Regions from separate parts of the Pseudomonas sp. P4_C4 genome, predicted to be linked through region 1. Evidence: predicted binding sites of a transcription regulator. Region 1 holds the regulator's gene; the other holds the start of a gene.
The links. Region 1 encodes sigma-54, which starts transcription at its own class of promoters, with help from an activator protein. Its sites were predicted from a motif close to ANTGGCATNNANNTTGCTNT; they were not measured.

Region 1 (16,518 bases):
TACTGCGCCAACCTGGGTGGTGGTCAGGTGGACATCACCAGCGGCAAGTTCGTGTTCTCCACCAGCGAGGCGTACCTGATCGAGGACGGCAAGATCACCGCTCCGGTCAAGGGCGCGACCCTGATCGGCAACGGGCCGGAAGCCATGAGCAAGGTGTCGATGGTCGGTAATGACCTGTCGCTGGACAGCGGTGTGGGCACGTGTGGCAAGGATGGGCAATCGGTGCCGGTGGGTGTCGGCCAGCCAACGCTGAAGATTGATGCGATCACCGTGGGTGGCACGGGCGCATAAGGATAGGGACATCTCCTGTAGGAGCTGCCGAAGGCTGCGATCTTTGCCTTTTTTAATGATCAAAAGATCGCAGCCTTCGGCAGCTCCTACAAGAGCTTCGGAGAATTAACGCAGACCGCGTTGAGTCTCGTCCAGCTCACGGATGTACTTGAAGATTTTACGGCTGGAAGCAGGAGGCTTGTTTTGCGCAACCTCATGCTGGGCCTGACGGATCAGGGAACGCAATTGCTGGCGGTCCGCGTCCGGGTAGTCGACGACGAATTTCTCCAGAACGGCATCGTCGCCGGCGATCAGACGATCGCGCCAGCGCTCCAGGTTATGGAAGCGTTCGTTGTATTGACGGGTGGAGGCATCGAGTTGATCGAGCAGAACCAGAATGGCGGTAGTGTCCTGATCGCGCATCAGTTTGCCGATGAACTGAAGGTGCCGTTTACGCGCGATGTTCGCGGTGTGCTTGGGCGCATCGGCCAGAGCCCGACGCATTCCGTCGGTCAAGGGCAGTTTTGCCAGCAAGTCAGGCTTGAGTGTTGTAAGGCGCTCGCCAAGGTCAACCAGAGCATGCAGCTCGCGTTTAACCTGGGATTTGCTTTTTTCTCCCGTATCGAGGGAGTCGTCGTAAGAATCAACCATGGTGGCCGTCCGCAAAGAAACGCCGCCATGATAACCAGTCGGGGGCCGCTTGTCCGGCCCGGTCGCTCGATGACCGTTACCGAAAGCAGAATTTGAGTGGAGAACAGCATGAGTGCAGTTGAAAGCGTCGGCCCACAAGCGTTGCCGGCACTGCAGGAACAAGTCGAGCAGATCATCGCTGAAGCCAGGCGCCTGGGCGCCAGCGCCTGTGAAGTGGCGGTGTCATTGGAGCAGGGCTTGTCGACCACGGTGCGTCAGCGTGAAGTCGAAACGGTAGAATTCAACCGCGATCAGGGTTTTGGCATCACCTTGTACGTCGGTCAGCGCAAAGGCTCGGCCAGCACATCGGCCAGTGGTCCGGAAGCGATTCGCGAAACCGTCGCCGCGGCACTGGCCATCGCCAAACACACTTCGGAAGACGAAGCCTCGGGCCTGGCGGATGCCGCGCTGATGGCGCGGGATATTCAGGATTTCGACCTGTTCCACCAATGGGACATCACTCCGGAACAAGCCATCGAACAGGCCTTGGCCTGTGAAGCCGCGGCGTTTGCTGCCGACAGCCGGATCAAGAACGCTGACGGCACCACTCTCAGTACCCATCAGGGTTGCCGCGTTTATGGCAACAGCCACGGGTTTATCGGTGGTTACGCATCGACTCGTCACAGCTTGAGCTGCGTGATGATCGCCGAAGCGGACGGCCAGATGCAGCGCGATTACTGGTACGACGTGAACCGCCAGGGCAATCTGCTGGCCGATCCGGTCAGCATCGGCCAGCGTGCCGCGCAACGGGCGGCGAGTCGTCTGGGAGCGCGTCCGGTGCCGACTTGTGAGGTGCCGGTGCTGTTTTCCGCAGAGTTGGCCGGGGGCCTGTTTGGCAGTTTCCTGTCGGCGATTTCCGGCGGCAGCCTGTATCGCAAGTCTTCGTTCCTTGAGGGCACTCTCGGCCAGAAGCTGTTTCCGGAGTGGCTGACCATCGACGAACGTCCGCACTTGATGCGAGCCTTGGGCAGCGCGGCGTTCGATGGCGATGGCCTGGCAACCTACGCCAAACCGTTCGTCGAAAAAGGCGAGTTGGTGTCGTACATCCTCGGTACCTACTCCGGCCGCAAGCTCGGCATGCCAAGTACGGCCAACGCCGGCGGCGTGCACAACCTGTTCGTCACCCATGGTGATGAAGACCAGGCGGCCTTGCTGCGGCGCATGGGACGCGGACTGTTGGTCACCGAGTTGATGGGCCAGGGGCTGAACATGGTCACCGGCGATTATTCCCGGGGCGCGGCGGGTTACTGGGTCGAGAACGGCGAAATCCAGTTCGCGGTCCAGGAAGTGACCATCGCCGGCAACATGCGCGATATGTTCAAACAGATCGTTGCCGTGGGTAACGACCTGGAACTGCGCAGCAACATTCGCACTGGTTCGGTGTTGATCGAGCGGATGACGGTGGCGGGTAGCTAAGCTCAGACCGTTGCATAAAAAAGGCGCGCCACCCAATGGGTGGCGCGCCTTTCTTTTTGTGGATCAAAAGATCGTCCGAACGCGGCCCGAGCCTTCAGCAGCTCCTACACGAGCCCAATGTAGGAGCTGCCGAAGGCTGCGATCTTTTGATGTTTATTCGCCTTCGTCGAAGTAGTTATTGATCAAGGCTACCAGCGCGTCCATCGCTTCCTTTTCCTGCTCGCCTTCCGTGCTCAGATGGATTTTGGTGCCCTTACCGGCAGCGAGCATCATCATGGCCATGATGCTTTTGCCATCTACTGTGGATTCAGGTGTGCGTCCTACCCTGATCGTGCAGTCCTTGAACTGGCCGGCGACCCCGACGAATTTTGCAGAAGCACGGGCATGCAGGCCCAGCTTGTTGATGATTTCGATTTCCAGAGCAGGCATCGCGATGTGAATCCTTTAGCTGAGGTCGCGGTGGCGAACCTGGACGTTCTTCAGGGATTTTTGCAGCGCCTGCCCCAGACGCTCGGTCAGGTAGACGGAGCGGTGATGTCCGCCAGTGCAGCCAATGGCAATGGTGACATAGGCGCGGTTGCTGGCGGCAAAACGAGGCAGCCACTTTAGCAGGTATGTGGAAATGTCCTGGAACATCTCTTCGACATCCGGCTGTGCCGCCAGGTATTCGGCAACCGGTTGATCGAGCCCGGACTGCTCGCGCAATTCCGGTTTCCAGTAAGGGTTGGGCAGGCAACGCACATCGAACACCAGGTCGGCGTCCACCGGCATGCCACGCTTGAACCCGAAGGATTCCACCAGGAACGCAGTGCCCGGCTCGGGCTGATTCAACAGACGCAGTTTGATGGCGTCGCGCAGCTGGTACAGGTTCAGGCTGGTGGTGTTGATCTTGAGATCGGCGAGGTCGGCAATCGGCCCGAGCAGGTCGCTCTCGACGCTGATGGCTTCGGCCAGCGAGCGGTTGGCGTTGGTCAGGGGGTGACGTCGGCGGGTTTCCGAGAAGCGCTTGAGCAAGGTTTCTTCGTCGGCATCCAGGTACAGCACATCGCACTGGATGTGGCGGTTGCGGACTTCTTCGAGCAGATCGGGGAAGCGTGACAGGTGGCTGGGCAGGTTGCGCGCATCAATGGAAACGGCGACCAGCGGCTGTAGCAGCTCGGTATGAATCAAGGCTCGTTCGGCCAGTTCCGGCAGCAGACCGGCAGGCAGGTTGTCGATGCAGTAGTAGCCGTTGTCCTCAAGAACGTCGAGGGCGGTACTTTTACCTGAGCCGGAACGGCCACTGACGATGATCAAGCGCATGATTACTGACCGTTTTGCTCGTCCAGGACAACCTGATACAGGGCTTCGTTGCTTGCAGCATTACGCAGTTTTTCGCGAACTTCCTTGCGGTCGAGCATGCTGGCGATTTGTCGCAGCAGCTCAAGGTGCGCATCGGTGGCGGCTTCCGGGACCAGCAATACGAACAGCAAGTCAACCGGCGCGCCGTCGATGGCGTCGAAGTCGATAGGGGCGTCCAGGTGCATCAATGCACTGATGGGTGAAACACAGCCCTTGAGACGGCAGTGTGGAATAGCGATGCCGTTGCCAAAACCGGTGGAGCCGAGTTTTTCACGGGCAATCAGTGCCTCGAAGACATCTTGCATCTCCAGGGCCGGCACTTCGCGGGCGATCAGATTGGCAATTTGCTCGAGGGCTTTCTTTTTACTGCCGCCCGGCACGTTCACCAGGGAACGGCCGGGGGTCAGGATACTTTCAAGTCGGATCATGGGTTGGGAGTGTTAACGACCGGTTGCACCCTGGAGGAGGCTCTGGGTCTTTTCCTTATGCTTTTTGAGTTGTTTATCCAGCTTGTCGGTGAGTGCGTCGATCGCGGCGTACATATCGGTATGTTCCGCGTTGGCGACCACTTCATTCCCGGGAATATGCAGCGTGGCTTCGATTTTCTGCTTCAGTTTTTCGACGGTCATCGTGACCTGCACATTAGTGATCTTGTCGAAATGTCGCTCCAATCGTTCGAGTTTTTCGCCGATGTAGGTGCGAAGAGGTTCGGTCACTTCCAGTTGGTGTCCACTGATGTTGACTTGCATACAGCTTCTCCTTCGTTGCCAGTGCATAAAGCGGCAGGCAGAAATGCCTGCCACTGGAACGCTGTGGCGTGGCTCTACATCAACCGCTTGCGTTCGCTCGAAGGCGCGATCCCGAGGGATTCGCGGTACTTGGCGACGGTGCGGCGAGCCACCTGAATGCCTTGTGCCTCCAGTAAACCAGCGATCTTGCTGTCACTCAATGGCTTTTTCTGATTTTCCGCGGCAACCAGTTTTTTGATGATCGCGCGGATCGCCGTGGACGAGCATTCGCCGCCTTCGGAGGTGCTGACGTGACTGGAGAAAAAGTACTTCAGTTCATAAATGCCCCGGGGGGTGTGCATGAACTTCTGGGTGGTCACCCGTGAAATCGTCGACTCATGCATGCCGACCGCTTCGGCGATGTCATGCAGGACCAGCGGCTTCATGGCTTCGTCGCCATATTCGAGGAAACCACGCTGATGCTCGACGATCTGGGTGGCAACCTTCATAAGGGTTTCATTGCGGCTTTGCAGGCTCTTGATGAACCAGCGGGCCTCCTGCAACTGATTGCGCATGAACGTGTTGTCGGCGCTGGTGTCGGCGCGGCGCACGAAACCAGCGTACTGGGCGTTGACCCGCAGCCGTGGCACCGACTCCTGATTCAGCTCCACCAGCCAGCGCTCGTTGTCCTTGCGCACGATAACGTCAGGAACGACATACTCGGCTTCGGTGGACTCGATCTGCGAACCCGGGCGCGGGTTGAGGCTCTGGACCAGCTCGATGACCTGGCGTAGTTCATCTTCCTTGAGCTTCATGCGGCGCATCAGTTGGCTATAGTCGCGGCTGCCAAGCAAGTCGATGTAATCGGTGACCAGGCGCTTGGCCTCAGCCAGCCAAGGGGTCTTGGCGGGTAGCTGGCGCAATTGCAGCAGCAGGCATTCGCCCAGGTTGCGGGCGCCGATGCCGGCGGGCTCGAATTGCTGGATGCGATGCAGGACCGCTTCGATTTCGTCCAGTTCGATGTCCAGTTCCGGATCGAAGGCGTCGAGGATTTCCTCGAGGGTTTCGTCCAGGTAGCCCTGATTGTTGATGCAGTCGATCAGGGTCACGGCGATCAGGCGATCGGTGTCGGACATCGGGGCCAGGTTCAGTTGCCACAGCAAGTGGCTTTGCAAGCTTTCGCCGGCCGAGGTACGGGTGGTGAAGTCCCACTCGTCGTCGTCATTGCTGGGCAGGCTGCTGGCGCTGGTCTGGTAAACGTCTTCCCACGCGGTGTCGACGGGGAGTTCGTTGGGGATGCGCTCGTTCCAGTCACCCTCATCGAGGTTATCAACCGTCGGGGCGGTTTCCTGGTAGGAGGGTTCCTGGATGTCGGTGTTGGGCTTCTGTTCGGCGTTGTCGGCCAAGGGGTCGGTGTTATCGAAGTCGTCGCCTTCTTCCTGGCGTTCGAGCATCGGATTGGACTCCAGGGCCTCCTGGATTTCCTGTTGCAGGTCCAGGGTCGACAATTGGAGCAGGCGGATAGCCTGTTGCAGCTGCGGTGTCATCGTCAGCTGCTGGCCCATTCTCAAGACTAGCGATGGTTTCATGGCAGGGGCTTAACACCTTATTCGCCGGCGCACACGCGCCATCCACTACAGGGCGCCGGGGCGCCAAACATAAGCAAATTATATGCCTGAAACTGTAGAGTTTGCCTAGAGCGCTGTAACAATAAAAAGCTGCAATGTTTTGTTGACAGGTTGCTCCGGCCGGCTCTTGAACATCTTTGAGGCGTCGTGTTTGCCTAGAGCGCTGTAACAATAAAAAAGAGTTGTTTTTTATCGAGACAAGCGCTCGTCGACCAGTCTCGCATCTCGGTGTCTTACAGGCGGAATTCGTGGCCCAGGTACACTTCCTTCACCAGGTCGTTGGCCAGGATGGTTTCAGCGTCGCCTTCGGCGATCAGTTGGCCGTCGTTGACGATGTAGGCGGTTTCGCAGATATCCAGGGTTTCACGAACGTTGTGGTCGGTGATCAGCACGCCAATGCCTTTGGCCTTGAGGTGGTGAATGATCTGCTTGATGTCCCCGACCGAAATCGGGTCCACGCCGGCGAAGGGTTCGTCGAGGAGGATGAATTTCGGGTTGGTGGCCAGGGCTCGGGCGATTTCCACGCGACGGCGCTCACCACCAGACAGGCTCATGCCGAGGTTGTCGCGGATGTGGCTGATGTGGAATTCCTGCAGCAGGCTTTCCAGTTCCTTGCGCCGACCGGCCTTGTCGAGTTCCTTGCGGGTCTCGAGGATGGCCATGATGTTGTCGGCCACCGACAGTTTGCGGAAGATCGATGCTTCTTGCGGCAGGTAGCCGATACCAGCCTTTGCGCGGCCGTGCATCGGCTGGTGGCTGATGTCCAGGTCATCGATCAGGACGCGGCCCTGGTCGGCCTGCACCAGACCGACGATCATGTAGAAGCAGGTGGTCTTGCCGGCACCGTTCGGGCCAAGCAGGCCGACGATCTGACCGCTGTCGATGGACAGGCTGACGTCGCGCACGACCTGGCGGCTCTTGTAGCTCTTGGCCAGATGCTGAGCTTTCAGAGTTGCCATTACTGGGCCTTTTTCTCGTCGGTTTTCTTCTTCGGCTGGATCACCATGTCGATACGCGGACGCGACTCGGTCACCTTGCTGCCGGTGGCGCGACCGGCGCTGGCCAGCTTCTTCTCGGTGTCGTAGACGATTTTCTCACCTTGGGTGGTGTTGTTGTCCTTGTCGATGACTTTGGCCTTGTCGATCAGCACAACGCGATTTTGCGTTGCGTGGTACTGGATGGTCACACCCCAGCCCTGGACGGGTTTGGTGTCGCCCGCCGTTTGCAGTTGCTCGAAGTAGGCCAGGTTGCCCACCGAGGTAACCACGTCGATGTCGCCATTCGGGGTGCGGGTCATGGTCACCTTGTTGCCGGTAACCTTCATCGTACCTTGGGTAATGATCACGTCACCGGTATAGATGGCAATACCTTGCTTGTCGTCCAGTTGGGCATCGTCGGCCTGAATGCGGATAGGCTGCTGTTGATCTTCCGGCAGAGCCCAGGCGCTCACGCTTCCCAGTGCTGCGCCCAGACTGAGCAAAATCGGGAGGGTTTTAACGAGCCTCATACTGTCCTCTTACGTTCGATAGCAGGTGTATCCTGCTTTCTTTCAAATACGCCTTCATTCCCTTGCCAGTCGATACACCGCCAGCGCCGTCGATTCTAACGTCTTGCTCTGTCTGCGCATATTGCTGCTGCGGGAACACGGTCATGCGGGTGCTGGTGATCAGGGTTTTACGGTTTTTCTCGTCGAAGCGCGTGATACGCACGTCATCGATCAGTTCGACCTGTGTGCCATCAGGGTTGACCTCGCCGTGCAGGCTCTGGACGTGCCACGGAAATTCAGTGCCGCGGAACACATTCAGGTCGGGGTTGGTCAGCAATGTCACCTCGGTCGCTTTCAGGTGCTCGACCTTGTCGGACACCAGATCATATTGCAGCTTGCCGTCCGGCAGGTACTGCACGCTGTGGGCGTTGATGGCGTAATAGTCGATCGCGCTTTCATCGACCGGCGTTACCGGCTTGTCGAGGAAGCGTTCCGGGCTGATGTTCCAGTAGCCAGCCGCGGCGAATATCGCCGCGATGCAACTGTACATCAGGGTGTTGCGAAACTTTTTGCTCAGCATAGTGGGCTCACAGGTACGCCGCATTGGCCGCATCGAGGCGGTCCTGGGCGCGCAGGATCAGTTCGCAGAATTCGCGAGCGGCACCTTCACCACCACGGGCGAGGGTGATGCCGTGAGCGTGTTCACGCACGAAGCTGGCGGCATTGGCCACCGCCATGCCCAGGCCGACGCGGCGAATCACCGGCAGGTCCGGCAAGTCATCGCCGAGGTAGGCCACCTGTTCATAGCTCAGGTTGAGTTGGGCCAGCAGTTCGTCGAGTACCACCAGTTTATCCTCACGACCCTGATAGAGATGCGGGATGCCGAGGTTTTTGGCTCGTCGCTCGACCACCGGAGTCTTGCGGCCACTGATGATGGCGGTCTGCACACCGGCGGCCATCAGCATCTTGATGCCCTGGCCGTCGAGTGTGTTGAACGTCTTGAATTCGCTGCCGTCTTCGAGGAAGTACAGGCGCCCGTCGGTCAGCACGCCATCGACATCGAACACCGCCAGTTTGATCTGTTTGCCGCGTTGCAACAGGTCCGCACTCATTACATTACTCCTGCACGAAGCAAGTCGTGCATGTTCAAGGCGCCGACCGGGCGGTCTTCACGGTCGACCACGACAAGCGCGTTGATTTTATGATCTTCCATGATTTTCAGCGCTTCGGCGGCGAGCATTTCGGCGCGGGCAGTCTTGCCGTGTGCAGTCATGACCTGGTCGATGGTAGCGCTATGGATGTCGATGCTACGGTCCAGCGTGCGACGCAAGTCACCGTCGGTAAAGATCCCGGCCAGCTTTCCATCGGCTTCCAGGACCACGGTCATGCCCAGGCCTTTGCGGGTCATTTCCATTAGTGCGTCCTTCAGCAGGGTGCCGCGCTGTACTTGCGGCAACTCTTGCCCGGCGTGCATGACATTTTCCACTTTCAGCAGCAGGCGTCGGCCCAGGGCACCACCGGGATGGGAAAAGGCGAAGTCTTCGGCGGTAAAGCCACGGGCTTCCAGCAGCGCGACTGCCAGGGCGTCGCCCATGACCAGGGCGGCGGTGGTCGACGAGGTTGGTGCCAGGTTCAGCGGGCAGGCTTCATGCTCGACGTGAACATTCAGGTTGACCTCGGCGGCCTTGGCCAGCGCGGAGTCAGGATTGCCGGTCATGCTGATCAATTGAATGCCCAGGCGCTTGATCAGCGGCAGCAGGGTCACGATTTCATTGGTGGAGCCGGAATTCGAGAGCGCCAGAATGATGTCGTCGCGGGTAATCATGCCCATGTCGCCGTGGCTGGCTTCAGCCGGGTGCACAAAAAATGCCGTGGTGCCGGTGCTGGCCAGGGTCGCGGCAATCTTGTTGCCGATGTGCCCCGACTTGCCCATGCCGACCACGACCACGCGGCCCTTGCTGGCCAGAATCATCTCGCAAGCGCGTACGAAATCAGCATCGATATGGGGCAGCAGGCCTTGCACGGCTTCTACCTCGAGGCGGATGGTGCGTTGTGCTGATTGAATCAGGTCGCTGGATTGGCTCATGTCAGAAATCGTATAGCCTGATGAAAAGTCGGCGATTATAACGGTAATGATCGAATCCCTCACGCAAGTTCGTCGCGCATTGTCATTACCTGTTGCGGGAAACCTTCTAAATGGCGCTTTCAACCCGTCATGCAGTTGAACTTGCCCCGGCTTTGGCCTTGGGCGCGCAGCCTTTGCAGTGATATAGTTCGCCGCCAGTTCGGCCTGCCCGGGAGGTATGTGCTTTCGTCAGGAAGCCAGGCGTCCGAGTGAGAGGCTGCATCGCAAGGAGTTTAGATGAGTGCCGATAACGCCTACGCGGTCGAGCTGAAGGGACTGTCCTTCAAGCGCGGTGCGCGCAGCATTTTCAATAATGTCGATATCCGTATCCCGCGCGGCAAGGTCACCGGCATCATGGGGCCTTCCGGGTGTGGCAAGACCACGCTTTTGCGTCTGATGGGTGCCCAGTTGCGGCCTACCAGGGGCGAAGTCTGGGTCAACGGTCAGAATCTGCCAAAACTGTCGCGCAGCGACCTGTTCGATGCGCGCAAGCATATGGGCGTGCTGTTTCAGAGCGGCGCACTGTTCACCGACCTCGATGTCTTCGAGAACGTCGCCTTTCCGTTGCGGGTCCATACGCAACTGCCGGATGAAATGATCCGCGACATCGTCCTGCTCAAGCTGCAGGCTGTGGGCTTGCGCGGTGCCATCGACCTGATGCCCGACGAGCTTTCCGGCGGCATGAAACGCCGTGTTGCGCTGGCCCGGGCGATTGCGCTCGACCCGCAGATCCTCATGTACGACGAGCCCTTTGTCGGCCAGGACCCCATCGCAATGGGCGTTCTGGTGCGCCTGATTCGTTTGCTCAACGATGCGCTGGGCATCACCAGCATCGTGGTGTCCCATGACCTGGCCGAGACCGCGAGCATTGCCGATTACATTTATGTGGTGGGCGATGGTCAGGTGCTGGGGGAGGGGACGCCGGACGAGTTGATGAACTCGGATGAACCGCGCATTCGTCAGTTCATGACCGGCGAACCCGACGGCCCGGTCCCGTACCACTTTCCAGCGACGGATTACCGCGCAGATCTTCTGGGGAAGCGCTGATGCGCAGAATTTCATTGATAGAACGCGTTCGCCGCTTCGGCCAGGCCGGCATCGATGCGCTGGCGGTGTTCGGGCGTTCGAGCTTGTTCCTGTTCCATGCCTTGCTCGGCCGGGGCGGTATCGGTGGCGCCTTCGGGCTGCTGGTCAAGCAGCTGCATTCGGTGGGCGTGATGTCCCTGGTGATCATTGTGGTCTCCGGGGTGTTCATCGGCATGGTGCTGGCGCTGCAGGGCTTCAACATTCTTTCCAGCTATGGTTCGGAGCAGGCTGTCGGGCAGATGGTTGCCCTGACGCTGCTGCGTGAACTGGGGCCGGTGGTGACTGCCTTGCTGTTCGCCGGGCGCGCAGGTTCGGCGTTGACCGCCGAAATCGGCAACATGAAGTCCACCGAGCAGTTGTCCAGCCTGGAAATGATCGGGGTTGACCCGCTCAAGTACATCATCGCGCCACGCTTGTGGGCCGGTTTCATTTCCCTGCCGGTGCTGGCGATGATTTTCAGCGTGGTGGGTATCTGGGGCGGCTCGTGGGTAGCTGTCGACTGGCTGGGAGTCTATGAAGGTTCCTACTGGTCGAACATGCAGAACAGCGTGACGTTCACCGACGATGTGCTCAACGGGATCATCAAAAGTATCGTCTTTGCCTTTGTCGTGACCTGGATCGCCGTATTCCAAGGCTATGACTGCGAACCCACTTCCGAGGGGATCAGTCGTGCCACTACCAAGACCGTTGTATATGCCTCGTTGGCAGTACTCGGCCTGGACTTTATTCTGACCGCCTTGATGTTTGGAGATTTCTGATGCAAAACCGCACCCTGGAAATCGGTGTCGGCCTTTTCTTGCTGGCTGGCATCCTGGCTTTGCTCTTGTTGGCGTTGCGGGTCAGTGGCCTGTCCCCGAGTCCGAGCACCGATACGTATAAACTTTACGCCTACTTCGACAATATCGCCGGTTTGACGGTCAGAGCTAAAGTGACCATGGCCGGTGTGACTATCGGCAAGGTCACGGCCATCGATCTGGATCGCGACAGTTTTACTGGTCGGGTGACCATGCAGTTGGAAAAACGCATCGATAATCTTCCGGCGGACTCTACTGCATCTATCCTGACCGCTGGCCTGTTGGGCGAAAAGTACATCGGTATCAGCGTGGGCGGGGAAGATACCCTGCTCAAGGATGGCGGAACCATCCATGACACGCAGTCATCGCTGGTGCTCGAAGACCTGATCGGTAAATTCCTGCTCAATACCGTTAGCAAAGAAGCTAAATGAGGAACTGTTAAATGATCTCTACCTTGCGACGTGGCCTGTTGGTAATACTCGCGGTGTTTCCGTTGGTGTCCCACGCCGTGGCGGCGCCTTCCGCGCACGATCTGGTACAGGACACCACTAATCGGATGCTGGCCGATCTGGCGGCCAACAAAGAAAAGTACAAGCAGGATCCGCAAGACTTTTATGCGGCGCTGAACACCATCGTCGGGCCGGTCGTGGATGCCGAGGGCATTTCCAAGAGCATCATGACGGTCAAATACTCGAAGAAAGCATCCCCGGCGCAGATGAAGACCTTCGAAGAAAACTTCAAGAAGGGTCTGTTCCAGTTCTATGGCAATGCCTTGCTGGAGTACAACAACCAGGGCATCACCGTTGATCCGGCCAAAGACGAGTCGGGCGACCGTACCACCGTTGGCATGACCGTCAAGGGCAGCAGCGGTGCGATCTATCCAGTGTCCTACACGCTGGAAAAGATCAACGGCGAGTGGAAACTGCGTAACGTGATCATCAATGGCATCAACATCGGCAAGCTGTTCCGCGATCAGTTCGCCGATGCGATGCAACGCAATGGCAACGACCTGGACAAGACCATCAATGGTTGGGCCGGGGAAGTCGCCAAGGCCAAGGAAGCCACCGACAAGAAGCCAGGGCAGTCAGCCCAATGAGTGAGTCGGCAGTCCAGATGGACGAAGCGGGCGAGCTGCGACTCAGCGGTGTGCTGGATTACCGCACCGGCCCTGGCCTGCGCGAGCAGGGCAAGGCGCTGATCAAGGCCAGCAAGGCTGCGGCGCTGGTGGTCGATTGCTCGGCGGTGACCAAGTCCAGCAGTGTCGGTTTGTCGTTGCTGCTGTGCTTTATCCGCGATGCGCAGGCGGCCGGCAAGGCCCTGAGTATCCGCGGAATGCCGGATGACATGCGTGAAATTGCTCAGGTCAGCGAGCTGACCGAGCTGTTGGCGCACCCCTGACACGCATCTATAAAGAAGCCCCCCGTCCGAGTCCTGTTTGGCGGGGTTCGCAGGCGCGGGGCTTTTTTGTATGATGTCCGACCCGCGCGCACAGGGCGCCGAATGAGGTTGAGCATGCAGGCCGTAGAAGTGAAGAGCTTCCTTGAAGGAAAGCTGCCCGGAACTCAGATAGAAGTTGAGGGCGAAGGCTGCAATTTCCAGCTGAACGTGATTAGCGATGAACTGGCGGCATTGAGCCCGGTGAAGCGTCAGCAGAGCATCTATGCCCATTTGAACCCATGGATCGCTGATGGCAGCATCCACGCGGTGACTATGAAATTTTTCAGCAGCGCGGCCTGGGCCGAGCGCACCTGAGCCCAAGGGCGTCGAGATTCTTATGGATAAATTGATTATTACCGGTGGCGTTCGTCTTGATGGCGAAATCCGCATCTCCGGGGCAAAGAACTCTGCCCTGCCGATCCTGGCGGCCACTTTGCTGTGCGATGGCCCGGTGACCGTGGCCAACCTGCCGCACCTGCACGACATCACCACCATGATCGAGCTGTTCGGCCGCATGGGCATCGAGCCTGTGATCGACGAAAAACTCTCCGTCGAAATCGACCCGCGCACCATCAAGACCCTGGTCGCACCGTACGAACTGGTTAAAACCATGCGTGCGTCGATCCTGGTGCTGGGCCCGATGGTTGCCCGTTTCGGTGAAGCCGAAGTCGCCTTGCCTGGCGGTTGCGCCATCGGTTCGCGTCCGGTTGACCTGCACATCCGTGGCCTGGAAGCCATGGGTGCAGTCATCGACGTTGAAGGCGGCTACATCAAGGCCAAGGCGCCTGAAGGCGGCCTGCGCGGTGCGCACTTCTTCTTCGATACCGTCAGTGTGACCGGTACCGAAAACATCATGATGGCCGCAGCGCTGGCCAAAGGCCGCAGCGTCCTGGCTAACGCCGCGCGCGAGCCTGAAGTGGTCGACCTGGCGAACTTCCTGAACGCCATGGGTGCCAAGGTTTCCGGTGCCGGCACCGACACCATCACCATCGACGGCGTCGAGCGTCTGCACACCACCACTTACAAGGTGATGCCGGACCGTATCGAAACCGGTACCTACCTGGTTGCCGCTGCCGTGACCGGCGGCCGCGTGAAGGTCAAGGACACCGATCCGACCATCCTCGAAGCCGTTCTGGAAAAACTCCGTGAGTCCGGTGCCGAAATCACCTGCGGCGAAGACTGGATCGAGCTGAACATGCACGGCAAGCGGCCGAAAGCCGTCAACGTGCGGACCGCTCCGTACCCGGCGTTCCCGACCGACATGCAGGCCCAGTTCATCTCCCTCAACGCCATTGCCGAAGGCACCGGTGCTGTGATCGAGACGATCTTCGAAAACCGCTTCATGCACGTCTATGAGCTGCACCGCATGGGCGCCAAGATCCAGGTCGAGGGCAACACCGCGATCGTCACCGGCACCGAAAAACTCAAGGGCGCGCCAGTGATGGCGACCGACCTGCGTGCCTCGGCCAGCCTGGTGATTTCGGCCCTGATCGCCGACGGCGACACCCTGATCGACCGCATCTACCACATAGACCGTGGCTACGAGTGCATCGAAGAAAAACTGCAGATGCTGGGCGCCAAGATCCGTCGCGTTCCGGGCTAGTACCTGCTGCATGGGCATAAGGACGTGCCCGTTGATTTGTTGAAGTCGGGCCGTTTTCGGCTCGATGTATGTCCGGCGCCATTTGTGACCGGGCATGAGTACCTTGATAAGGACTGACGTTTCCCATGTTGACCATCGCACTGTCCAAGGGCCGCATCCTTGACGACACCCTGCCGCTTCTGGCTGAAGCGGGCATCGTGCCGACCGAGAATCCGGACAAGAGCCGCAAGCTGATCATTCCCACGACCCAGGAAGATGTACGCCTGCTGATCGTGCGTGCCACCGATGTTCCGACCTATGTCGAACATGGTGCTGCCGACCTCGGTGTCGCCGGTAAAGATGTGCTGATGGAATATGGCGGCCAGGGCTTGTACGAGCCACTGGACCTGCAAATTGCCCAGTGCAAGTTGATGACGGCCGGCAAGGTTGGCGCGGTCGAGCCCAAGGGCCGCCTGCGCATCGCCACCAAGTTCGTCAACGTTGCCAAGCGTTATTACGCTGAACAGGGTCGTCAGGTCGACATCATCAAGCTGTACGGCTCGATGGAGCTGGCACCGCTGATCGGCCTTGCCGACAAGATCATCGACGTGGTCGACACCGGTAACACGCTGCGGGCCAACGGCCTGGAGCCACAGGATTTCATTGCTGCCATCAGCTCCCGGCTGATCGTCAATAAAGCTTCGATGAAAATGCAGCACGCCCGTATCCAGGCGTTGATCGACACCCTGCGCAAGGCAGTGGAGTCTCGACACCGCGGCTGATTCACCTGCGCGACCTTGAGTCGCGCCCGTCTATCCGCCTCATAGCCAGAATTCTCAGGTGCCCAAGCGGAAACGACTGCTAAGTTAGGGCGCCTGAGTTTTTGCCATTCCTATGAGGTTCTCGCTATGACCGCACTGACTGCAATTCGCCGACTCAACGCTGCTGACCCGGATTTCGCGCATCATCTGGATCATCTGCTGAGCTGGGAAAGTGTGTCTGACGACTCGGTCAATCAGCGGGTGCTGGACATCATCAAGGCCGTGCGTGAGCGTGGCGACGCGGCACTGGTGGACTTTACCCGCCAGTTCGATGGCCTGGACGTGAAGTCCATGGCCGACCTGATCCTGCCGCGCGAGCGTCTGGAACTGGCACTTACCCGTATCTCCGTGCCGCAGCGCGAAGCGCTGGAAGTCGCCGCGGCTCGAGTGCGCAGCTACCACGAAAAACAGAAGCAGGATTCCTGGAGCTACACCGAGGCCGACGGCACGGTGCTGGGCCAGAAAGTCACGCCGCTGGACCGCGCCGGTCTGTACGTGCCGGGCGGCAAGGCGTCGTACCCGTCGTCGGTGCTGATGAACGCGATTCCGGCCAAGGTTGCAGGCGTCACCGAAGTGGTCATGGTGGTGCCAACCCCGCGCGGTGAAATCAACGAGCTGGTGCTGGCCGCTGCCTGCATCGCCGGTGTCGACCGCGTGTTCACAATCGGTGGCGCTCAAGCCGTTGCCGCATTGGCTTACGGCACCGAAAGCGTGCCGAAGGTCGACAAGGTGGTCGGCCCGGGCAACATCTATGTCGCCACCGCCAAGCGCCACGTGTTTGGCCAGGTCGGTATCGACATGATCGCCGGCCCTTCGGAAATCCTTGTGGTGTGCGACGGCCAGACCGATCCGGACTGGATCGCCATGGATCTTTTCTCCCAAGCCGAGCACGACGAAGACGCCCAGGCCATTCTGGTCAGCCCCGACGCCGAGTTCCTCGACAAGGTCGCCGCCAGCATCGCCAAGCTGATGCCGACCATGGAACGCGCCGCGATCATTGAAACCTCGATCAATGGCCGTGGTGCACTGATCAAGGTGCGCGACATGGAACAGGCCATCGAAGTCGCCAACCGCATCGCGCCGGAGCACCTCGAATTGTCCGTTGCCGATCCAC
Region 2 (4,468 bases), on a different contig from region 1:
ACTCTTCCAGGGAGTTGGAAACGATCGAACCCAGGGTGCCAGTCTCCGGCGCATCGTAGCCCGGGATGCCCGACGCGTAGGTTTCCTTCCAGCTGGTGCCGCCGACCGGCTGCAGGCCTTGTTCGTTGGTGAAGCTGGCCAGGGAGATCTGGCCGATCGGCTTGGTCTGGTTGTTGCTGAAGTTGGCCAGCAACACACCGCTGCCGTCGATGGTCAGGTTGGTGATCTGGCCAGTGGCGTAACCGTTCTGCGCCGGAATCGAACGCGCGGTGTCGGCGTTGAACTGGGTGGTGTTGGCCATGGCGATGGTCAATCCAGCCGGATCGGCTGCGGCGCCGTTGGCTGTCCAGACGCCATTGGTGACACTGCCCGGGGTCCAATTGGTGATTTTCAGGTCACTGCTGATCACCGAAGTCGGTGGCGTGGTTGGCGGCGTCACCGGCGTGCTGACCGAGGTCAGTTTGCCGGTGGAATCGAACGACATGGTCGAAGCAACCGGCGCGGTAACGGTAGGATCACTGCCATCCGGGTTGCGACCATCGATCAGCGTGTAGGTGTCCCATGTGTTCGCTGCAGTCTTGACCATGTATTGATCCATGGTGTGCTGGTTACCCTGAGTATCGAAGATCGGGGTACTGAACGACTTGGTAAAGGTCTCGGTCTTGGACGGGTCGAACTTGTTCGCCGCAACCGTCTGGTCGATCACCGCCGAGGTGGAGTTCAGGTTGATCGTCGACGACACGGTGCTGGTGGATTTCGGTGCCAGGTTGGAGGTGTCGATGCGCAGGTCGGTCAGCACGCCATTGACGATCTTGCCGTTGGCATCCACACCGTAACCTTGCAGGCGGGCCGTACCGTCGCTGTTGGTGACGTAGCCTTCCTTGTCGGTCTTGAATGTACCGGCACGGGTGTAGGTCAGCGAACCGTTGTTGCTCAGGACAAAGAAACCGTTGCCCTGGATACCCATGTCGAGCACGTTACCCGTGTTGCTTACGTCACCCTGGCCGAACTGCTGGGAAACGTTGGCCAGGCGCACGCCGTTGCCGACGGTCTTGCTGCCGGTGCCCAGGCGGGTCGCCGAGTACACGTCTTCGAATTCTGCACGGGACGATTTGAAACCGGTGGTCGCGACGTTGGCGATGTTGTTGCCGGTCACGTCCAGTTGTTTGTTGGCTGCATAGAGACCGCTAAGGCCGATATTGAAAGACATCATCCACTCCTTTGTGCCGTGTTAGTCGGCTCTACATACCAATGGTTTGTACTTTGGACAGGGCAACGCTGCCCAGCCCGGCCAGATTGAGCATCAACTCACCGCCGGTCTGGCTGATGGTCACGCTGTTGACGGTCGCCGGCAGGTTGGTGATCAACGCGACGGACTGGCCATCGATCGTGCTCGTGGCGCCGAAGGTGTAGGTGCCCGCAGGTACCGTCTCACCCGCATCGTTCTTGCCGTCCCAGATGAAGCTGGCGTTGCCGGCCTTCTGCGAACCGAGGTCGATGGTGCGCACGGTCTTACCATCGGCGTCGGTGATCTTCAGGGTGGCGGACACCACCGAAGACGGAACCACCACCGTGCCACTGAGGCTCTTGGTGGTATCGACCACAGCCTTGTCGCCCGGCGCGATGACCGAACGGCCCACCAGCGACGACGCCTGCAAGGCCTGGGACGAGTTGTAGTTGCTGGCCAGGCCGCTCACGGTGTTGTTGAGCGTGGTGATGCCTTCCAGGCTGCTGAACTGCGCCAACTGGGCCACGAACGCGCCATTGTCCTGGGGCTCCAGCGGGTTCTGGTTTTTCAGCTGGGTCACCAGCAACTGCAGGAACGCATCCTTGCCCAGGGCCTTGTTGCCCGTGGCGCTGCCGGTTGCCGACGCGAGGCCGTCAGTCGTGGCGTTGGTCTTGATCGAGGAATTGGCCAGGATATCGTTGAGGCTCAAACCGCTGGTGGAATCGGTAACACTCATCTGAGTCGTCCCTTATCACTGACCGAGGGTCAGGACCTTCTGCATCATGGTCTTGGCGGTGTTCATCATTTCGGCGTTGGTCTGGAACGAACGGCTCGCAGAAATCATGTCGGCCATTTCTTCAACCACGTTGACGTTCGGGTAGTAGACGTAGCCCTTGGCATCGGCCGCCGGATGGTTCGGCTCGTAGCGCGCCTCGAGGTTGCTCTGGTCTTCGACCACACCCAGCACCTGCACGCCCTGACCGGCGGCATCCTGGTTCTGGAACAGCGAGTCGCTGCCGCCGCTCTGGCCGCCCTGGAACATGGTGGCGAACACTGGATGACGCGCGCGGTAGGTCTGGTCGATGCTCGACGAAACCGTCTCGGCGTTGGCGATGTTCGAAGCGACGGTGTTCAAACGCGTGGTCTGCGCACTCATGCCGCTACCGGCAATGTTGAAAACACTGGATAGAGACATGGCTTACTCTCCGCGCAGGGCTGATACCAGCCCTTTGAATTTGCTGTTGAGCAGGGTGAAGCTGGCCTGGAAGCCGATCGCGTTTTGCGCGTAGTTCGACTGTTCCAGCTGGGCGTCCACGGTGTTCTGGTCGATCGACGGTTGCATCGGCGTGCGATACAGCAACGACTCGTCGCCATTGCCCAGGCCTTCAGCCTCGATGTGACGGCTGTTGGTCATGTTCAGGGCGAAGGTGCCGCTTTTGGTTTTCTCGTTCTGCTCGGCGAGCACTTTCGAGAAGTCCAGGTCCCGAGCCTTGTAGTTCGGGGTATCGGCGTTGGCGATGTTGTTGGCCAGGACTTCGGCACGCTGGGCGCGGAAGCCCAGGGCTTGTTCGTGGATACCGAGCGCTTTATCGAAGCTGATGCTCATGTCGGGAAACCTTCGGGTGACCTGATTTTTCGTAGGATCAACTTAGCAAGCCCCATGCCAATTCAAAAAAGCCCGGAAACCGGGGCTTTGCCGGCCATGGCAACGCGGCAATGCCAGAAAAGCGGCAACGGTTTTCCGCCGCATGCCGCTTTTCTGCCGCCTGGCACACGTTCCAGGGCACCACCGAACCCTGTGGGAGCGAGCTTGCTCGCGATTGCGGTGTGTCAGGTAAAGCTGAACTCGAATGTCAGGACGCTATCGCGAGCAAGCTCGCTCCCACAGGGGCCAGCAGCGTTTGCAAGAAATCAGCAGGCATAAAAAAACGGGAGCCCCAGAGGACTCCCGTTTTTTGACAACACCAACGAAATCACTTCGCCTGGTAAATGATCCCCGGGCTGCACTGGACCATCTGGTAATGATCCGGCAACCCGTTCAGCGCTTCGGAAGCACCGAGGAACAGGTAACCGCCCCGCTTCAACGTGCTGTGGATGCGCAACAGGATGTCCTTCTTCACCTCGGCGGAGAAGTAGATCAACACGTTGCGGCAGAACACGATGTCGAACTTGCCCAGACTCGCGTAGCTGTCCAGCAGGTTGAAGGAACGGAATTCCACGCGGCTCTTGATCGGCGCCTTGATCACCCAGCGTCCCGGTCCTTTCGGGTCGAAATAACGCTGCAGACGCTCGGGCGACAGACCGCGGCCGATGGCCAGGCTGTCGTACTCACCGGTCTTGCAGTTGTTCAGCATGGTGCCGGACAGGTCGGTGGCAACGATCTGCACACCCATCCTCAACTGGCCCATGTTGACCCGCTCGAACTCGTCGATGGACATCGACAGCGAATAGGGTTCCTGGCCCGACGAGCATGCCGCCGACCAGATGCGCAGGCGCTGGCCGGGACTGGCCTTGATCGCTTCGGGCAGGACCTTGTTCTTCAAGACTTCAAACGGGTAGGTGTCTCGAAACCACAGGGTTTCATTGGTGGTCATGGCATCCACCACCTGCTCGCGCAAACCGCTGCGCGGTTGCGTCTGCATGCGCTGAACCAGCTCACCCAAAGACTTGATGCCTTGCTGTTCCATCAGTTTGTTGAGACGGCTGGAGACCAGGTACTGCTTGTTTTCACCGAGCAAAATGCCACAGGCTTTTTCCAGGAATACCCGGAACTGTTCGAAATCCAAATTACCCGTAGACAATGATGCCGCCTCTTAAATCGTGTTGACTGCCTGGGGTGCGAACCCCTAGCTGATATCTGCTGCTTTGATCCGGTCGACTACCCGGGATGCCAGGTCATCAGGACGGAATTTGGCCAGGAAGTCATCGGCACCGACCTTCTTGACCATCGCCTGATTGAATACCCCCGACAACGAAGTATGCAGGATGATATGAAGCTTTTGCATGCGCGGGTCGTTGCGGATTTCCGCCGTCAGGGTGTACCCGTCCATCTCCGGCATCTCGATGTCGGAGATCATCATCAGGAACTCTTCTTCCGGTTTCTTGCCCTCGTCGACCAGTTTGCGCAGGTAATCCAGCGCTTGCCGACCATCGTTCAACGCCACCACTTCGACGCCGACCGTTTGCAGGCAACGCGTGACCTGCTTGCGCGCCACCGACGAGTCATCGACCGTCAGAACT

Region 2: a site for sigma-54 is predicted at 2,877-2,896, ahead of flgB (flagellar basal body rod protein FlgB). Genes of this name have one in related genera too.

Annotation. Positions count from the first base shown of each region.
Region 1 covers NZ_JBFUID010000008.1:103,835-120,352, forward strand. Annotated here, with positions in the region: gene tldD (metalloprotease TldD) at 1-291, shown strand, start outside; gene yjgA (ribosome biogenesis factor YjgA) at 397-921, opposite strand; gene pmbA (metalloprotease PmbA) at 1,030-2,376, shown strand; gene AC1DXW_RS07010 (HPr family phosphocarrier protein) at 2,530-2,805, opposite strand; gene rapZ (RNase adapter RapZ) at 2,821-3,678, opposite strand; gene ptsN (PTS IIA-like nitrogen regulatory protein PtsN) at 3,681-4,145, opposite strand; gene hpf (ribosome hibernation-promoting factor, HPF/YfiA family) at 4,158-4,466, opposite strand; gene AC1DXW_RS07030 (RNA polymerase factor sigma-54) at 4,541-6,034, opposite strand; gene lptB (LPS export ABC transporter ATP-binding protein) at 6,307-7,032, opposite strand; gene lptA (lipopolysaccharide transport periplasmic protein LptA) at 7,032-7,580, opposite strand; gene lptC (LPS export ABC transporter periplasmic protein LptC) at 7,567-8,139, opposite strand; gene AC1DXW_RS07050 (KdsC family phosphatase) at 8,147-8,671, opposite strand; gene AC1DXW_RS07055 (KpsF/GutQ family sugar-phosphate isomerase) at 8,671-9,645, opposite strand; gene AC1DXW_RS07060 (ATP-binding cassette domain-containing protein) at 9,922-10,731, shown strand; gene mlaE (lipid asymmetry maintenance ABC transporter permease subunit MlaE) at 10,731-11,528, shown strand; gene mlaD (outer membrane lipid asymmetry maintenance protein MlaD) at 11,528-11,995, shown strand; gene AC1DXW_RS07075 (MlaC/ttg2D family ABC transporter substrate-binding protein) at 12,007-12,660, shown strand; gene AC1DXW_RS07080 (STAS domain-containing protein) at 12,657-12,962, shown strand; gene AC1DXW_RS07085 (BolA family protein) at 13,077-13,316, shown strand; gene murA (UDP-N-acetylglucosamine 1-carboxyvinyltransferase) at 13,339-14,604, shown strand; gene hisG (ATP phosphoribosyltransferase) at 14,730-15,365, shown strand; gene hisD (histidinol dehydrogenase) at 15,492-16,518, shown strand, end outside.
Region 2 covers NZ_JBFUID010000026.1:34,777-39,244, forward strand. Annotated here, with positions in the region: gene flgE (flagellar hook protein FlgE) at 1-1,210, opposite strand, end outside; gene flgD (flagellar hook assembly protein FlgD) at 1,242-1,964, opposite strand; gene flgC (flagellar basal body rod protein FlgC) at 1,980-2,423, opposite strand; gene flgB (flagellar basal body rod protein FlgB) at 2,427-2,834, opposite strand; gene cheR (protein-glutamate O-methyltransferase CheR) at 3,202-4,029, opposite strand; gene AC1DXW_RS15325 (chemotaxis protein CheV) at 4,075-4,468, opposite strand, start outside.